DNA from 3 places in the Serratia sp. D1N4 genome. Region 3 is predicted to be linked to each of the others. Evidence: predicted binding sites of a transcription regulator. Region 3 holds the regulator's gene; each other region holds the start of a gene.

Region 1 (4,384 bases), 2.5 Mb from region 3:
ATAGCATCCAGCTCATAGCCAGTACCAGCGGTTGGTTGTGCCGATGACAGGCGTGCAACTTCAATCACTCCGGCCAATGCTGCCAGCAGGCCGCACAGCGAGTAAACGATGATTTTCACTTTATCGACGCTGATGCCAGACAAACGGGTCGCGGCCTCGTTCCCCCCGAGCGCGTAGATATAACGGCCCAAGCGGGTGTGATGCAACATGTACCAGACGGCAATAAACACGATCGCCATAATCCAGATCGGTGTAGGTATACCCAGTGGGCGGCCAATACCGAACCAGCCGAAAGTATCGGCCACATCGGTAAAACCGGTGTTGATCGGGCTGCCGCTGGTATACACCATGGTGACACCGCGCAGCAGCAGCATCATTACCAGCGTGGCGATAAATGCCTGAACCTTGCCTTTCGCCACAATAATCCCGGTGCAGGCCCCCACGGCAGCCCCCAACGCTAAAGCCGCCGCTACAGCGACTACCGCATTGATTTCAAAGCCGACGATTGATGCTGCGACCGCACCGGTAAGCGCCAGCAGTGAACCTACTGACAAATCGATACCGGAAGTCAGGATCACCAGCGTCATGCCCACCGCCATAATGGCGTTCACCGACGTTTGCTGCAGAATATTGAACAGGTTGTTGAGGGTGAAGAAATTCGGGCTCATCGAAGACACCACGGCAATCAGCACCAGCAGCGCAATCAGCGATTTCTGCTCTAACAGCCACTCTTTACTGAACCAGCGCTTTGCGACACTCTGGGAACTCATATCTGATTTACTCCTGCTTTACGCCGTATTGCTTGCCGACGGCCGCTGCCATCAACACTTCTTGAGTGGCCTGTTCAATTGGGAATTCACCGCTGAGATGGCCTTCGTGCATCACCAGAATGCGGTCACTCATGCCCAGCACTTCTGGCATTTCTGAAGACACCAGAATGATGCTCAGCCCTTCCTGCTTGAACTGGTTAATTAATTGATAGATCTCTTTCTTGGCTCCGACGTCGACGCCGCGCGTCGGTTCATCGAGGATCAGCACCTTCGGCCGGGTCATTAAACCGCGGGCGATCGCCACTTTCTGCTGGTTACCACCAGAAAGCAGGCCTATCGGCTGCTCCATTGAGGGGGTTTTAACATTGAACAGGCGGATAAAATCGCTCACCGCCTGCTGCTCATCGGCATGTTTCAGGCTGCCACCGCGGCGGCTGAAATAGCGCAAGGCGGTTAGCGACATGTTCTCCTTCACCGACATCCCCAACACTAAACCATCGCGTTTACGGTCTTCGGAAATATAGACGATGCCATTCGCCAACCCATCCTGTGGTGAATGGGTGACGACCTCATGACCATCAAGATTAACGATGCCGCTTTTACGCGGTGCTGCACCGTAAAGAATCTTCATCAATTCGGTGCGCCCGGCGCCCATCAGGCCAGCTACGCCCAAAATTTCGCCCCGATACAGGGTAAAACTGACGTCGTGAACGCCTGGGCCTGAAACATGGCTGACTTGTAGACGTTTTTCTCCACGCGGCAGATTCAGGCGCGGATACTGTTCTTCCAGCTTGCGGCCCACCATCATTTCGATCAACGAATCTTCTTGCAGCTCGTCCACCGGGCGTTCGGCAATAAACTGACCGTCACGGAACACGGTAACGTCGTCACAGATTTCAAAGATCTCTTTCAGGCGGTGGGAAATATAAACAATGCCACGGCCTTCGGCTTTCAGCTCATTGATGACGCTAAATAAAGAGGCGGTTTCAGTATCGGTCAGCGCGTCGGTCGGCTCATCCATAATGATGACTTTCGATTCGAAACTCAGCACTTTGGCAATTTCTACCATCTGCTGATCGCCAATCGACAATTCCCCCACCAGCCGGTGGCTGCTGTAACGCAAATTCAGGCGCGCCAGCAGTTTATCTGCTTCGGCGTACATGCGTTTCCAGTCGATGCGGCCGAAACGGCTCACGAACTCACGGCCAAGAAAAATGTTTTCGGCAATGGTCAGTTGCGGGATCAGGTTCAATTCCTGGTGAATAATGCCGATACCCGCTTCTTGCGAATCCTTCGGGCCGTTAAACACCACCTCTTTACCCAGAAAACGCTGGCTGCCCGCATCTTTGCTGTAGATACCGGTCAGCACTTTCATCATGGTGGATTTCCCGGCGCCATTTTCCCCCACCAGCGCCATCACCCTGCCAGGGTAGACACTGAGGGCAGCGCCAGAAAGCGCCTTGACGCCGGGAAAGGCTTTATCGATCCCTTGCAGTTGCATTAACGGTTGCATAATTGCCTCAGAAAGTGACGCCGGAGCAGAGAATGACGTTGGCATATGGCGAACATTCTCCACTGCGGATCACCGCTCGGCTGTGCTCGGTTTGTACTTTAAACTCGCTGTGACTAATATAGCTCACGCTTATGGTATTTCCCTGGTGTTGGCTAAGTTGTTGCAATTGAGCTAGCAACGCTTCATGGAGCAGCGGATTTTGTTTAACTATCTCTTCCGCCAGAATAGCGTTTTCTACCTGCATTTCCTGCGTAACCACCCCGACCACCTGTAAAAACGTCGGTACTCCTTGGGTCAGCGCCAGATCGACACGCTGCGCCGCTGCCGGGATCGGCAGCCCTGCGTCGCAAATAGTGATCTGATCGGTATGACCGAGGCGGGACACAACCGCAGAAACTTCAGAATTTAGTAGCACGCCTTTTTTCATGTTCTCACTCCAACAGCGAAACGTTTCGCTCGTGAAAGAGTTTAAAAAAACAACAGGGGAAGGCAATGATCAAGTTGCAAAAATGTGATCGCCATCGAAACGTTTCGCTCGTGCTCGACAAACAGACAAAGAAAAGGGCTTAGTCAGTCAACTAAGCCCTCGGGGGATTATATCTCGACCTGGGTTCCCAGCTCGATAACGCGGTTTGGCGGGATCTCAAACTGGTCTGGAGCACGTAGTGCGTTGCGGCTCAGCGCGATAAACAATTTGCCGCGCAGGAACAGATACCAAGGCCGTTTGGTCAGGATCAGCGATTCGTGCGACATAAAGAATGAGGTTTCCATCATTCGGCACGGTAACCCCTCCAAACCGCAGCGGTGGAACACTTCTTCCACGTTTGGTGTTTCACGCCAGCCATAGCTGGCGACTACGCGCCAGAAGGTCGGCGACAGTTGTTCGATGGTCACCCGGCGTAGGTTATGCACATAGGGTGCATCTTCGGTACGCAGCGTCAGTATTACCACACGTTCATGCAGCACTTTGTTGTGCTTGAGATTATGCAGCAACGCAAAGGGGATCACGTTGATGGCCCGAGACATAAACACGGCGGTACCAGGTACGCGAACCGGCGGGGATTTTTCCAGTGAGGCGATCATCGCCTCAAGGGAGTTGCCATGCTCATGAATACGGCGCAACAGGCTGAAACGCTCGCTTTTCCAGGTGGTCATGATAATAAACATCACCAACGCCAACGTCAGCGGCAACCAACCGCCAGAGAACAGTTTCAGCGCATTGGCAGAGAACATCGGCACATCAATAATCAGCAGGATCGCCAAAGTACCAACCACCAAGAAGCGATTCCAGTGCCAATTTTTGAGCGCTACCGAAGTGATCAGCACACTGGTTAATACCATGGTGCCGGTAACCGCAATACCATATGCCGCTGCCAGGTTGCTGGAGTGTTCAAAGCCCACGATCACCAACACCACCGAGATGTACAGTATCCAGTTGACCACCGGGATATAGATCTGGCCCGACTCCATTTCTGACGTGTGGATAATGCGCATCGGTGACAGATACCCCAAACGCACCGCTTGCCGGGTCAGAGAGAATACGCCAGAAATCACCGCCTGCGAGGCGATCACCGTAGCCAGCGTAGCCAGGATCAGCAGTGGGATCAGGGCCCAGTCGGGCGCCAACAGGAAGAAAGGGTTCTTGATCGCCTCAGGGTTTTTCAGCAGCAATGCCCCCTGGCCAAAGTAATTAAGCACCAGAGAAGGCAGTACTACGGTAAACCAGGCCAAGCGGATCGGGAATTTACCGAAGTGGCCCATATCAGCATACAACGCCTCCACGCCGGTAATCGCCAGCACCACCGCACCGAGCGCAAAGAACGAGACCTTCTTATATTCAATAAAGAAGTTCAGCGCCCACTTCGGATTCAACGCCTGTAGCACTTCGGGATTATCGATAATGCTGCGCGCGCCGAGCAGAGCCAGCACAATAAACCACAGCAGCATTACCGGCGCAAACAGCTTACCGACGCTGCCGGTGCCATGCTTTTGAATAACGAACAATAGGGTCAGAACCAGAATAGACAGCGGCACAATATAGGGATCAAGCGACGGCGCGGCAATTTCCAGCCCCTCAATGGCCGACATCACCGAAATTGCT
Region 2 (4,384 bases), 2.1 Mb from region 3:
CTTTGGTGAACGCTTTGGAGCCTTCTAACTGGGCGGCTGCCTGCGACGGACCAAAAATTTTCAGACCAGCGGCCTGAAAAGCATCAACCACGCCAATCACCAACGGGGCTTCAGGGCCAACAATGGTGAGACCGATAGCATGGCTTTTGGCAAAGGCCAGCAGTGCCGGGATATCGGTTGGGGCGATATCAATGTTGGTCAGGTTGACTTCCAATGCCGTGCCCGCATTGCCCGGCGCAACGTAAACCTTATCCGCCAATGGTGATTGGGCCGCTTTCCAAGCCAACGCATGTTCGCGCCCGCCGTTACCGATAATCAGAATATTCATCAGGTGCTCCATAAACAGCGTGCGCTTTGGCGCACGCAGCGAAAGGGATTAATGGCGGAAATGACGCATGTCGGTGAAGATCATCGCAATACCGTGCTCATTGGCAGCGGCAATCACTTCGTCATCGCGAATCGAACCGCCTGGCTGGATAACGCAGGTAATACCTACTGCGGCTGCGGCGTCGATACCGTCACGGAACGGGAAGAAAGCGTCAGACGCCATGGCGGAGCCGGGTACTTCCAAGCCTTCGTCAGCGGCTTTGATACCCGCAATCTTGGCCGAGTAAACGCGGCTCATCTGGCCCGCCCCGATGCCGATGGTCATGTTGTCACGCGCATAAACAATGGCGTTGGATTTAACGAACTTAGCCACTTTCCAGCAGAACAGCGCATCACGCAGTTCCTGAGCGGTTGGCTGACGTTCAGAAACCACGCGCAGATCGCCTTCAGCCACCATGCCCAGATCGCGATCCTGCACCAGCAGGCCACCGTTGACGCGTTTGAAATCCAGACCGGCAACGCGTTGCTGCCACTGGCCACAGGCCAGTACGCGCACATTCTGTTTGGCCGCTAGCAGAGAGCGAGCTTCGTCACTGATGCCTGGTGCGATGATCACCTCAACGAACTGGCGGCTGATGATCGCTTTCGCTGTCTCAGCATCCAATTCACGGTTGAAAGCGATGATGCCACCAAAGGCAGAGGTGGGATCGGTCTGGTAGGCACGATCATAAGCAGCGAACAGGCTTTCGCCGATCGCCACACCACAAGGATTAGCGTGTTTGACGATCACGCAGGCAGGCTCGGCGAACTCTTTCACACATTCCAGCGCAGCGTCGGTATCGGCGATGTTGTTGTAAGAGAGAGCCTTGCCTTGCAGCTGTGCGGCGGTGGCGACGGAGGCTTCCTGCAGGTTCTCTTCTATATAGAAGGCGGCTTGCTGGTGGCTGTTCTCGCCGTAGCGCATATCCTGCTTCTTGATGTAGTTCAGGTTCAGGGTGCGTGGGAAGCGGCCAGAAGGCTGCTCAGTTTCGCCGTGATAGGCCGGAACCAGAGCACCAAAGTAGTTGGCGATCATGCTGTCGTAAGCTGCGGTATGCTCAAAGGCCTTGATCGCCAGATCGAATCGGGTTGGATAGCGCAGCGAGCCCGCATTGTTATCCATTTCTGTAATGATGGCGGCGTAGTCGCTGCTCTTCACCACGATAGCGACATCTTTATGGTTCTTGGCGGCAGAGCGCACCATGGTTGGGCCACCGATATCGATATTCTCAACGGCATCCTCCAATGAACAATCTGGACGAGCTACGGTTTGGGCGAAGGGATACAGATTCACTACCACCATATCGATCGGCTTGATCGCATGTTGCTCCATGATGGCATCATCCTGGCCACGACGGCCCAGAATACCGCCATGCACTTTCGGATGCAGGGTCTTCACTCGTCCATCCATCATTTCCGGGAAACCGGTGTAGTCAGAAACTTCGGTAACGGGCAGACCGGCATTCGCCAGCAGGCGGGCGGTGCCGCCGGTGGAAAGCAGTTCTACGCCTCTCTGGGAGAGAGCTTCGGCGAATTCAACGATACCGGCTTTATCAGACACGCTGAGCAGAGCTCGGCGGATTGGACGAGGTTGTTGCATGGTTTTATCCCTTGGCTTTGAGTCGCAATATAAAGAGCGTTACGTGAATCTCTACCTTCTTTCCTTATATATAGGAAGGGCAGGAACAGATTCAGGTAACGCCCCCGTAAAAAGGGGGGATCGTTTTGTCGCGGGAATTGTAGCGAAAACGTTTGCGCGGTGCTCGTAAATTTTCCGAGCAAATGCGCTCTGTGGATAAGTTAGTGCATAACCGGGTATAAGGACGGGTTTTGCTGTGGAATGCAGCAAACGGTGTTTTTTATCGAAAATACCTGTTGCGGCCTGCGTGGAACTCCCTATAATGCGCCTCCATCGACACGGAACATGTGAATAACTTCACAGAGTCTCCGGGGGTCGCAGAGAAAAAACCTGAAAATTAAGGTTGACTCTGAAAGAGGAAAGCGTAATATACGCCACCTCGAGTTAGCAAGCGAAAGCGCGTAACTCACTGCTCTTTAACAATTTATCAGACAATCTGTGTGGGCACTCACAAGACGATATCCAGCCACCTCGGTGGCAAAAAAATATCAAGTCTTGAAGAGTGACCAAAGCAGTATACATTGACCCGCAAGGGCAATGCATTTGCAGAAAGTAATCTTTGAGCATCGCTTTACTTGTTAAAGCAAATCGAACTTTTAATTGAAGAGTTTGATCATGGCTCAGATTGAACGCTGGCGGCAGGCCTAACACATGCAAGTCGAGCGGCAGCGGAAAGTAGCTTGCTACTTTGCCGGCGAGCGGCGGACGGGTGAGTAATGTCTGGGAAACTGCCCGATGGAGGGGGATAACTACTGGAAACGGTAGCTAATACCGCATAACGTCTTCGGACCAAAGTGGGGGACCTTCGGGCCTCACACCATCGGATGTGCCCAGATGGGATTAGCTAGTAGGTGAGGTAATGGCTCACCTAGGCGACGATCCCTAGCTGGTCTGAGAGGATGACCAGCCACACTGGAACTGAGACACGGTCCAGACTCCTACGGGAGGCAGCAGTGGGGAATATTGCACAATGGGCGCAAGCCTGATGCAGCCATGCCGCGTGTGTGAAGAAGGCCTTCGGGTTGTAAAGCACTTTCAGCGAGGAGGAAGGCAGTCGTGTTAATAGCGCGACTGATTGACGTTACTCGCAGAAGAAGCACCGGCTAACTCCGTGCCAGCAGCCGCGGTAATACGGAGGGTGCAAGCGTTAATCGGAATTACTGGGCGTAAAGCGCACGCAGGCGGTTTGTTAAGTCAGATGTGAAATCCCCGCGCTTAACGTGGGAACTGCATTTGAAACTGGCAAGCTAGAGTCTTGTAGAGGGGGGTAGAATTCCAGGTGTAGCGGTGAAATGCGTAGAGATCTGGAGGAATACCGGTGGCGAAGGCGGCCCCCTGGACAAAGACTGACGCTCAGGTGCGAAAGCGTGGGGAGCAAACAGGATTAGATACCCTGGTAGTCCACGCTGTAAACGATGTCGACTTGGAGGTTGTGCCCTTGAGGCGTGGCTTCCGGAGCTAACGCGTTAAGTCGACCGCCTGGGGAGTACGGCCGCAAGGTTAAAACTCAAATGAATTGACGGGGGCCCGCACAAGCGGTGGAGCATGTGGTTTAATTCGATGCAACGCGAAGAACCTTACCTACTCTTGACATCCACGGAACTTGCTAGAGATAGCTTGGTGCCTTCGGGAACCGTGAGACAGGTGCTGCATGGCTGTCGTCAGCTCGTGTTGTGAAATGTTGGGTTAAGTCCCGCAACGAGCGCAACCCTTATCCTTTGTTGCCAGCACGTGATGGTGGGAACTCAAAGGAGACTGCCGGTGATAAACCGGAGGAAGGTGGGGATGACGTCAAGTCATCATGGCCCTTACGAGTAGGGCTACACACGTGCTACAATGGCATATACAAAGAGAAGCAAACTCGCGAGAGCCAGCGGACCTCATAAAGTATGTCGTAGTCCGGATTGGAGTCTGCAACTCGACTCCATGAAGTCGGAATCGCTAGTAATCGTAGATCAGAATGCTACGGTGAATACGTTCCCGGGCCTTGTACACACCGCCCGTCACACCATGGGAGTGGGTTGCAAAAGAAGTAGGTAGCTTAACCTTCGGGAGGGCGCTTACCACTTTGTGATTCATGACTGGGGTGAAGTCGTAACAAGGTAACCGTAGGGGAACCTGCGGTTGGATCACCTCCTTACCTAACGATATTGCATCGAGTGAGTGCTCACAACAGATTGTCTGATAGAAAGTAATGAGCAAAAGCGCTACCTGTTGATGTAATGAGTCTTCCGGACTCATGCTGATACGAACCGATTAAGAATTTCTATTTAATCGGATTTTCGTGTCCCCATCGTCTAGAGGCCTAGGACACTGCCCTTTCACGGCTGTAACAGGGGTTCGAATCCCCTTGGGGACGCCATCCGATAATGAGTGAAA
Region 3 (4,384 bases):
AGAACAAACCCCAATCGCCTGGATGAAACGCAATGACCACAGTTGCACGGCATTTTGCACCCACAGCATCCCCAGGCAGCCGAGAGCAAACAACGCCAGGCCAAACAGCAGTACCGGTTTGCGGCCCAGCTTATCGGAAAGCGGCCCCCACACCAGTTGGGCAAAGGCGAAGCCAGCCAGAAAGATACTCAGGCTGGCGCTGATGGCACCGGCGGAGATTTGCAAATCCTGTTGCATGGCACCAAAGGCGGGCAGATACATGTCGGTGGCCAGATAGCCCAGCATACTCAGGCCAGCGAGATAAAACATAAATCCAAAATTTTGCATGGTATTTCTCATTAACATTTTCTTATTGCAGGTTTTTTAGCGCCGGCCAGTGTATCCGGCTGGATCTCTGCTTGTGAAACGGTAATATTTGCTAGGTGCTGTTAAAAAAATTGAAGGCAAAACAAGATGTGGTCTGAATATTCACTCGATGTCGTTGATGCGGTAGCGCGCACCGGCAGTTTCAGTGCGGCAGCACAGGAGCTGCACCGTGTGCCGTCTGCGGTAAGCTATACCGTGCGGCAACTGGAGCAATGGCTGGCAGTGCCGCTGTTTGAACGCCGCCATCGTGATGTTGAACTGACGCCTGCCGGTGTGCTGTTTGTAAAAGAAGCGCGTACTGTTATCAAAAAAATGCTTGATACGCGTCGTCAATGTCAGCAGGTGGCCAATGGTTGGCGCGGGCAGCTAAAAATCGCGGTGGACATCATTGTTAAGCCGCAGCGCAGCCGCCAACTGGTCCTGGATTTTTATCGCCACTTCCCCGATGTGGAACTGGTGGTGCAACCGGAAGTGTTCAACGGCGTGTGGGACGCGCTGGTGGATGGCCGGGCCGAGATGGCGATCGGTGCCACGCGTGCGGTGCCGGTGGGCGGTGGCTTTGCCTTTCGCGATATGGGTTTTATGAACTGGTTGTGTGTCGTTAGCGCGTCACATCCGCTGGCCAGCCTGACCGGTTTGCTGCGCAACGATCAGCTGCGGCCATATCCCTCTCTGTTGCTGGAGGATACGTCGCGCAACTTGCCTAAGCGAGTGACTTGGTCATTGGATAATCAGCGGCGGCTTACCGTACCCGACTGGGTTTCCGCTGTAGATTGCCTGCGCAGCGGGTTGTGTGTTGGCATGGTGCCAGCGCATCGCGTACTGCCATTGGTGCAAAGCGGTGAACTGGTGGCATTGCAATTGCAGGAGCCGTTTCCCGCCAGTGCCTGCTGCCTGACCTGGCAGCAGAACGCACAGTCACCGGCGATGGCCTGGCTACTGGAGTATCTAGGAGATAGTGAAACGCTCAACCAGGAGTGGTTGAGCGAAGAGATTAGCGGCGATAATCGATAAATGGGCCATCGGCCACGGAACGGCGTTCGATCAGTTTTGGATGTACTTCAATCACCTGGGATTCTTCACGCTTGCTGATAATGCGATCCAGCAGCATGGTGAAAGCCATTTCCCCCAGGCGTTCTTTCGGCTGGTGGATGGTGGTTAGCGCCGGGGTGAAATAGCGCGCATTACGCACGTTATCGTAACCGATCACCGAAATATCCTGCGGGACGCGCAGCCCCAGTTCGTCGGCGGCACAGATCGCCCCCATTGCCATAATATCGCCCCCGCAAAATACCGCAGTAGGGCGCTGTTTCTGCGACAGGATCTGGTGCATGGCCTTGTAACCCGAATCGGGTTCAAAATCCCCTTGGACGATCCACTCTTCTCGCACCTCAACATTGGCCTCTTGCAGCGCCTTCAGGAAACCACGATGGCGGCCGCCGCCGGTGTTGCGTGATAACTGCCCAGGGATCGCCCCGATATCACGGTGGCCACGCTCCAGCAGATAGCGGCCAGCCAGATAGCCGCCTTCAAAGGCGTTATCGATAATGGTATCGGTAAAATCACCGCGTGCAGCACCCCAATCCATCACCACCATGGGGATATTGCGATAATCCTCCAGCATGCCCAGTAACTCATCCGGGTATTCCGAGCACATTACCAGCAGGCCATCAACACGCTTTTGCGCCAGCATCGCCAGGTAGGCACGCTGTTTGTCGAGGTTATTGTGCGAGTTACAAAGGATCAGGGTATAGCCTTTGCTATAGCAGCTGTTCTCTACCGCCTCGATCACTTCAGCAAAGTAGGGCGCTTCACTTGAGGTCGCCAGCAAACCGATCGATTTGGTATGGTTAACCTTCAGGCTACGTGCGACCGCGCTCGGGGAGTAGTGCAGTTCTTTGATCGCAGCCCGAACGGCCTCTTTTGTTTCTTCGGCGACGAAACGCGTCTTATTGATGACGTGCGAAACGGTGGTGGTGGAAACGCCAGCGCGTTTGGCGACATCTTTAATCGTTGCCATGTAAAGAATGACTCCTGAACCCACATGTTATGGCATGTAAGTATGATGTTAATCGTTTGCCTGCGTAGATCTCTCCCCAGAGAAGCGGAAGCTGAGTTTTTAGTGCTGAGTTCGTAAGCCGCTTAAACAGGAGGGGCATTTTGCCGGTACGCAGTTGTGAACTGCGGATTTTGTCCCAAATTGACGCAAAGTGGAAGATCTATTCGGCATTATAACTTGGGAAATGATAACAAGATTTTAGTCACGAACTGTGTGAAAATGATTTGACGCATTAATCGTGTGGATTTTATGCTTAGTGAAGCCAATCTGATAGGGAGTCGTTATGGATACCAATTTGAAGATGTCATTGATTACCACCGCTTGTGCTTTAGCAATGATTATTGTTTTCGGTTTTATCGCCGCATTGAACTGATTCATACCAAGAAATAATAAAGGCGCAGCATGCTGCGCCTTGCTATCAACCTCCAGCGATTACGCCAGATTCTTTTCCACGAACGCCCAGTTCACCAATGCCCAGAAGTTCTCCAGGTATTTCGGACGCGCATTGCGGTAGTCGATGTAATAGGCATGTTCCCACACGTCAACGGTCAGCAGCGGTTTGTCTTCACCGGTCAGCGGGGTTGCCGCGTTTGAGGTGCTAACGATCGCCAGCGTACCATCCGCCTTTTTCACCAGCCAGGTCCAACCCGCGCCGAAGTTTTTCACGGCGGCATCGGTGAATTGCTCTTTAAAAGCAGCAAAAGAACCGAAGGATTTGGTGATCGCAGCGGCTACTGCGCCCGTTGGCTCGCCGCCACCCTGTGGTGACAGGCAATGCCAGTAGAAGGTGTGGTTCCACACCTGTGCTGCGTTGTTAAACACGCCGCCGGTAGACGTTTTGACAATCTCTTCCAGGGTTTTGCCTTCGAACTCGCTGCCTTTCACCAGGTTGTTCAGGTTAACCACGTAGGTGTTATGGTGCTTACCATAGTGGTATTCCAGGGTTTCTGCAGAAATGTGCGGTTCGAGAGCGTTTTTTTCATACGGTAATGCAGGTAATTCAAACGACATTGCTTTCTCCTTTTTATATACAGCACTATTATTCCGACAACCTCCAACCCGGTGGTTGAAGGAGGAAAACAGAATTGTTGTGTGTTTTTTATGGACAATAATCTTAACAACTTTCCGGGTGAAAAAAAGGTTTAAAGCATGTTAAGCGGCTGATTGATTAAAGCATCGGCAGGAAAGGGCGGCTGAGGCTATGTCTCAGCCGCAATAAATCAACGGATAGTTTTTGGCGTGACGACACGGCGTGCGCCGATGTAGTGGTTCTGCCAGTAGTCATTATCTAACTGGCTGACGCGGATTTCTTCGCCAGTACGCGGGGACTGGATAAACTTGCCGTTACCAAGATAAACGCCAACGTGATCGGCAGTACCACGGTTATTGATGCGAAAGAACACCAGATCGCCGGTTTCCAACTCGCTTTTCTTGATCGGCGCGGCATCACGCAGGTGATACATTTCATTGGCGGTACGTGGCATTTTGATTTTCACCACGTCTTTATAGGCGTAATAAATCAGGCCGCTGCAGTCAAACCCGGTGTGTGGTGAAGAACCGCCCCATTGGTAAGGCTTGCCCATCTGGCTCATGAGTTTGGCCATGGCCGTTTGTTTGGCATGCTGATAACGTTTTTTGTGCGCAGGGCTGAGTTTCAGTGGTTTTTCATTCTTGGCCAGTTTCGCGGTAGCCATATTCGGCTCACGATGGCGACCATAGCCTTTCTTGTAACCCTTTTTCGGCGGAGTGACTTTGACGCTGGCAGTGCGGGTAGATTTACTCTTTGATTTAACCTGTGTGGTTTTCTTCCCTGCCTGTGACTTTATTTTCGCTGTTTTCTGAGTCGCAACGGCTTTTCCTTTTTTGCTGGCCTTATCCGCTTTCTTTTTCTTGCGATCGTCAGGCCGGGCCTCATTAACGTGCCCCTTACGTTGCTCGGCAGAAACATGTGCCTTTGGC

What was found. Region 3 encodes PurR, which represses purine synthesis genes. Its sites were predicted from a motif close to CANGCAAACGTTTGCNTG; they were not measured.
Region 1: a site for PurR is predicted at 2,724-2,741, ahead of rbsD (D-ribose pyranase). Genes of this name have one in related genera too.
Region 2: a site for PurR is predicted at 2,108-2,125, ahead of purH (bifunctional phosphoribosylaminoimidazolecarboxamide formyltransferase/IMP cyclohydrolase). Genes of this name have one in related genera too.

The regions. Positions count from the first base shown of each region.
Region 1 is NZ_CM137274.1:5,298,988-5,303,371, forward strand. Features, by position in the region: gene rbsC (ribose ABC transporter permease) at 1-770, opposite strand, end outside; gene rbsA (ribose ABC transporter ATP-binding protein RbsA) at 778-2,283, opposite strand; gene rbsD (D-ribose pyranase) at 2,291-2,710, opposite strand; gene kup (low affinity potassium transporter Kup) at 2,878-4,384, opposite strand, start outside.
Region 2 is NZ_CM137274.1:4,880,342-4,884,725, reverse strand. Features, by position in the region: gene purD (phosphoribosylamine--glycine ligase) at 1-328, opposite strand, end outside; gene purH (bifunctional phosphoribosylaminoimidazolecarboxamide formyltransferase/IMP cyclohydrolase) at 377-1,966, opposite strand; rRNA gene ACX1CU_RS21855 (16S ribosomal RNA) at 2,603-4,145, shown strand; tRNA gene ACX1CU_RS21850 (tRNA-Glu) at 4,292-4,367, shown strand.
Region 3 is NZ_CM137274.1:2,805,736-2,810,119, reverse strand. Features, by position in the region: gene punC (purine nucleoside transporter PunC) at 1-339, opposite strand, end outside; gene punR (DNA-binding transcriptional activator PunR) at 454-1,380, shown strand; gene purR (HTH-type transcriptional repressor PurR) at 1,361-2,386, opposite strand; gene cydH (cytochrome bd-I oxidase subunit CydH) at 2,709-2,798, shown strand; gene sodB (superoxide dismutase [Fe]) at 2,858-3,436, opposite strand; gene ACX1CU_RS12290 (C40 family peptidase) at 3,646-4,384, opposite strand, start outside.